Regions from separate parts of the Bacillus sp. GbtcB14 genome, predicted to be linked through region 2. Evidence: a T-box and tRNA genes for the amino acid it is inferred to sense, from the RefSeq annotation. Region 2 holds a T-box; the other holds one or more tRNA genes.
The links. A T-box is a leader RNA that pairs with one kind of tRNA and senses whether it is charged. The one in region 2 lies ahead of ileS2 (isoleucine--tRNA ligase), so its partner is inferred to be a tRNA-Ile.
Positions count from the first base shown of each region.

Region 1: it has a tRNA-Ile gene. The T-box ahead of ileS2 (isoleucine--tRNA ligase) is inferred to sense a tRNA for this amino acid. The anticodon was not compared.

Region 1 covers NZ_JAGXJT010000001.1:390,731-393,906, forward strand. The annotation lists gene yqfZ (protein YqfZ) at 1-213, opposite strand, end outside; gene KVT31_RS02065 (DUF1189 domain-containing protein) at 286-1,044, opposite strand; tRNA gene KVT31_RS02070 (tRNA-Ile) at 1,287-1,360, shown strand; gene sodA (superoxide dismutase [Mn]) at 1,582-2,193, shown strand; gene KVT31_RS02080 (MFS transporter) at 2,303-3,176, shown strand, end outside.
Region 2 covers NZ_JAGXJT010000001.1:734,751-737,926, forward strand. The annotation lists gene KVT31_RS04000 (YggT family protein) at 1-143, shown strand, start outside; gene KVT31_RS04005 (YlmH family RNA-binding protein) at 159-926, shown strand; gene divIVA (septum site-determining protein DivIVA) at 1,016-1,522, shown strand; T-box leader at 1,574-1,798, shown strand; gene ileS2 (isoleucine--tRNA ligase) at 1,870-3,176, shown strand, end outside.

The sequences.
Region 1 (3,176 bases), 340 kb from region 2:
TGTTTTGACTTCAATTGTTTTATAAGTGACATCTGTTTCTTTTTCTGCTTTGTTCTCTTTATTTTGTTTTGTATCTGTGCTTTCTTGTTTTATTGTTTGGGCAGCGGTTGTTTTTTTATATGAACTTAACATCGGTAAAGTGCCGATTTTTATATCGTAATAAAATATATAACCAAGAACAAGCACGAATAAGAATATACCTAATCTCTTCATATTCTTCACTCCTTTGCTAGGAATATATGCTTGTCCAAAAAAAAAATGCCTATTTAGGCATTTTTTTCGTTCTTATTTTTCTTTCGGTTTTGGAACTTCTTTAATCGTTAAGTAAAGAACAATTAAAACAACTGCGATATAAATGAATGTTGAACCAGGTACAACAATTTTGAATAGATCCATAATCATAAAGAAGATTGTTGGAATTGTGTAGCTGTATGCAGTTAATGTCCATACTTGCTTATAAGATAATTTACGTTGACCGCTCATAGCAGAACCTATAAATGCAAGTAAAGTAATTCCTAAGAAAGTAATAAACAATTGGAATAGGTATACTAACACGCCGATAACAGCTAGTAAAATTGGATAAATACTATCGAATACAGAAATGAAATCTTGCAAATCTTTCTTCTCAAGAGATGTCCCTAATAAATCATTATAGGAGTATGTTTGTGTTTGACCATTTCCTATAGAAACTACTTTATCTTTTAAAATAAATAAACCAGTTTTGTTTTGATATGTTTCTATATCTGTTGTATTTGGATCAAATACGAAAAGAGCATCTCCCTCTTCCTTTAGAATAGGTTGTTCAATATCTGCTTTTAGTTCACCGTTTTCGATTTTAAAATCAGGTAAATCTTTTTCAATTGCTTGATTTACCATGGTAACACTATCTTGAATAAAGCTACCGTAAAAGAATGTTCTTGGAATAGTAGTGATTAGACAAAGTAGCATAATATACAAAATGGTTTTTCCGATTTTTTGAAAACGGAATAGCGCCATATCTTTAGGCGAATATACGCTTTTTGCTAATTGGGTAAATATGGACATAGATTCACTTCCTTTATGTATGTATAAAATCATTGTAACGTAGGAATCTAGAGAATCTCAAGATATATTATATTTACATATAGTGGAGATAACTAAATTTCTTTTTATTAATTTTCTTCTTTTATATGAGAAAAATACAATTGACACTTTTCTTTTCCATATGGTAAATTTATCTTACATTTCTTAAAGGATATATCTGATAGGAATTCCTTTATTTGATATGTTGTTACATACATAATTGTGGACCCTTAGCTCAGCTGGTTAGAGCAGACGGCTCATAACCGTCCGGTCGTAGGTTCGAGTCCTACAGGGTCCATATCCATTTCACATGTTTATTATGTCAGCGGGAAGCTTCCTTGTAGAAGGGAGCTTTTTTTACGGAATATATGAGCATTTTAATTGAAAAGAAGTGGGATTTTTGCTACGTTAATGATAGCAAGACAATGTGATTTATTTGTTTGCACCCTATGGCAATTAGGGTAGAATGAAGTTGTATGTCACTTAAGTGGCAATACATAAACTGGGAGGAATATAACAATGGCAAAACACGAATTACCAAACTTACCTTATGCGTATGATGCTTTAGAGCCTCACTTTGACAAAGAAACGATGAACATCCATCATACAAAACACCATAACACGTACATTACAAACTTAAACGCTGCTTTAGAAGGTCATGCAGAATTAGCTGACAAAAGCGTAGAAGAATTAGTTGCAAACTTAAACGAAGTACCAGAAGCAATCCGTACAGCAGTACGTAACAATGGTGGCGGACATGCTAACCATACATTCTTCTGGACAATCTTATCTCCAAATGGCGGCGGACAACCAGTAGGCGAACTTGCAACTGCAATTGAAGCAAAATTCGGTAGCTTCGATGCATTCAAAGAAGAATTCGCAAAAGCTGGCGCAACTCGTTTCGGTTCTGGTTGGGCTTGGTTAGTAGTAAACAATGGTGAGTTAGAAGTAACAAGCACGCCAAACCAAGATTCTCCTCTAACTGAAGGTAAAACTCCAGTTGTAGGTTTAGATGTTTGGGAACATGCTTACTACTTAAATTACCAAAACCGTCGTCCTGACTACATCGGTGCATTTTGGAACGTTGTAGATTGGAACGCTGCTGAAAAACGTTACCAAGAAGCAAAATAATTATAGAAAAAAAGCTAGGAGAATGCTCCTAGCTTTTTTCTATGCTTTCCTTTTACATAATTGGGCTTGTCTTTGGAAGACTAGAACATGAAGTAAAGGAGAGTTGTGTATGAAGTGGAAACATATAATTGGTGACGTTGAAGTGAATCGGGATTTAGTGTTATTGCTCCTTATTGGAGGTTTATACACGCTCGCAATTTCTTTATCGAATACGTTTGTTAACATTTATTTATGGAAACAAACACAAAATTATGTGAATCTTGGCTTGTATAATTTGGCCAGCGTTGTATTACAGCCTCTCACATTTCTTATAGGTGGGAAATTAGCGAAGCGTATTGATCGCTCAATCTTGTTACGAATAGGTGTAGGCACGTTAGCTATTTTTTTTATCGTTGTTTTAGTAGCGGGAAAAAGCGCTTCTCACTATATTTTATTAATGGGGGCTCTTTTAGGAGTCGGATATGGTTTTTACTGGCTCGCGTTTAACTTATTAACATTTGAGATTACAGAACCAGAAACAAGAGATTTCTTTAATGGGTTTCTTGGACTTCTTACATCCTTCTCTGGCATGATTGGACCGATAGCAGCTGGATACACAATTTCACGTATGGAAAAATGGAGTGGCTATACGGTCATATTCTTTCTTTCGTTACTGTTATTTGCAATTGCTGTCATTTTAAGCTTTTTTGTATCTAAGAGAGAATGTGAAGGACGGTATGAAATTGTACAAGTATTGAAAGAGCGGCAGATTGATAAAAATTGGGGAAGAATTACACGTGCTCATTTTTTCCAAGGGCTGAGAGAGGGAACTTTTATTTTTGTGATTTCCGTGTACGTGTATTTAGCAACTGATAGCGAGCTCGCATTAGGGAAGTATAGCTTAGTAAATTCGGCTGTGTCATTTGTGTGTTACTATTTAGTTACTCGTATGTTAAAGAAAGAATGGCGAAAAAAAGCAATTTTGCTTGGAGGCATTATTTTGT
Region 2 (3,176 bases):
CGCGTATTTGTGAACCATATTTAGAACCATTTCGCAGATTTATTCCGCCGCTTGGTATGATTGATATCTCTCCACTCGTTGCGATTTTCACGTTAAAGCTTGCTACGAATGGTTTAGTAAGTATATTCCGCTATTTCTTATAGTAAGAGGTTAAATACATGAGCATCTATGAACATTTCAGACCCGATGAAGAGGTCTTTGTGGATAAGGTGTTAGAGTGGAAGCGAGCAGGGGAGTACCATCAAGTGAAGTTAACAGACTTCCTTGATCCAAGACAACAACAAATTGTCACTATGGTGATAGGTCAAGGGGATGTTGCTGTACAGTTTGATGGTGCAACGCCTCATGCAGAGCGTAAAAGAGCACTCATTTATCCAGATTATCTAGAAGTGAATGAAGAGGAATTTCAAGTAGAAGTATTGGAAATTGACTATCCTTCCAAGTTTTATACGCTAGAACATAGGCAAATATTAGGTACATTTATGTCTCTTGGTTTAACGAGAGAAAAATGTGGTGATATTTTGCTTCAAGAAGATCGTGCCCAAATTGTAGTTGCGAAAGAAGTTGTATCTTATATTGAGATGAACTTACAATCTATAGGGAAAGTAAAAGTCTCCTTATCACCAGTGCAAGGAGAAAGAATTCTACAGATGCAAGAAACATGGGGAGAGAAATCTGGAACGGTTTCTTCACTTCGTTTAGATGTTATGTTAGCTGAAATGCTACATATATCCAGACAAAAAGTACAACCTTTCATAAAAAATGGTTTAGTAAAAGTGAATTGGAAAACAGTGGAGCAAACTTCTTATGAATGTTATCCAGGAGATGTTTTTTCAGTGAGAGGATATGGACGAAGTAAATTGTTTTCTGTAGAAGGTAGAACAAAGCGCGACAAATGGAGAATTTTGTATGGTATACTAAAATGATTGGTTTTTTAGAAGGAAATCCTCCTATTTTGTCGAAGAAAAGATATAATTGAAAGAGGAAATTTAGATAACTACTTGGAGGTGGCGTTGTGCCGTTAACACCATTAGATATTCATAACAAAGAATTTGGTCGCGGATTCCGTGGCTATGATGAAGATCAAGTAAATGAGTTTCTTGATCAAATTATCAAAGATTATGAATTAGTCATTCGTGAGAAAAAAGCTTTAGAAGAAAAAGTTGCGCAATTAGAAGGGAAGTTAGATCATTTCTCTAATATTGAAGATACGTTAAACAAATCTATCGTCGTTGCACAAGAAGCAGCGGAAGAAGTAAAACGTAATGCGCAAAAAGAAGCAAAATTAATCGTACGTGAAGCTGAAAAGAATGCAGACCGTATTATTAACGAAGCGTTAGTAAAATCAAGAAAAGTTGCTTTTGATATTGAAGAGCTAAAGAAACAAGCGAAAGTATTCCGCACTCGTTTCCGTATGTTACTAGAAACACAGCTTGAAATGTTAAACAACGATGATTGGGATAAACTAATTGAGTTAGAAGACGAAGTAGATGAACTGTTGAAAAAAGAAGAAACAGTGTAAGCTTGACGTTTTTCTCATTATTACATATAATTTTAAACAACATATTTATTAAGAAAAACGAAGATAGGGATAAGTACCTTTTTCATACCTTATATAGCGAACTGAGGATGGTGTAAGCTCAGTATAAGGAGATGATGGGAATATCACCCTGGAGTTCCACGCTGAACAAATAGAGTAAGCGTAGGCGTATATTCGCGTTAAGAATATAAAGAGGATTGTATACATACGTATAGGATCTACTAGGGTGGTACCGCGGGAGACTTTCTCGTCCCTTTTTGGGATGAGAAAGTCTCTTTTTTATTCCGTTTTTTAAGTGTTTCTTTTATACATGTAAGGAGGAATTGAGCATGGAGTACAAAAATACATTACTAATGCCAAAAACAGAGTTCCCAATGCGTGGGAATTTACCAAAACGTGAGCCTGCAATGCAAGAACAGTGGGCTGAAATGAATATTTATGAAAAGGTACAAGAACATACGAAAGGTCGTCCTTTATTTGTACTGCATGATGGACCTCCATATGCGAATGGTGACATTCATATGGGACATGCGTTAAATAAAGTGTTAAAAGACTTTATTGTTCGTTATAAATCAATGACTGGTTACTGTGCACCATATGTACCAGGTTGGGATACACACGGTTTACCAATTGAGCAAGCTTTAACAAATAAAGGTGTAAAGCGTAAAGAAATGACAGTTGCTGAGTTCCGTAAGTTATGTGCAGAGTATGCATATGAACAAGTAGAACGTCAACGTGAACAATTTAAGCGTTTAGGTGTACGTGCTGATTGGGATAACCCATATATTACTTTAGAGCCAGCTTATGAAGCGCAACAAATTAAAGTGTTTGGTGATATGGCGAAAAAAGGTTATATCTATAAAGGGCAAAAACCAGTTTACTGGTCTCCAACGAGTGAATCAGCTTTAGCAGAAGCTGAGATTGAATACCAAGATAAAAAATCAGCATCTATTTACGTAGCATTCCCTGTAAAAGACGGAAAGAACGTATTAGAAGGTGATGAGAAATTCATTATCTGGACAACAACACCTTGGACGCTGCCTGCAAACTTAGGTATTTCTGTTCACCCAGAACTTGAATACGCTATTGTAAAAGTAAATGATGAAAAATATATTATTGCTTCTGAACTATTTGAGACAGTTGCAAAAACGTTAGAGTGGGAAAATGCTGAAGTTGTGAAAACGGTAAAAGGTAGCGAACTTGAGTATACAGTTGCAAAACATCCATTCTACGATCGTGATTCATTAGTTATGCTAGGAGATCACGTAACAACAGATGCAGGTACAGGTTGTGTTCATACAGCACCAGGACACGGGGAAGATGACTTCGTTGTTGGTAAAAAGTATGGATTAGAAGTACTTTGCCCAGTTGATGATAAAGGTGTATTAACAAATGAAGCACCTGGATTTGAAGGCTTATTCTATGATAAAGCTAACAAGCCAATTACAGAAAAATTAGAAGAAGTAGGCGCGTTACTGAAACTAACATTCATTACGCATTCATACCCACATGATTGGAGAACGAAAAAACCAATTATTTTCCGTGCGACAGCACAGTGGTTTGCATCTATTGAAGCGTTCCGTAAAGAATTATTAGAAGCTGTTGCGGAAACAAAATGGGTACCAGCATGGGGAGA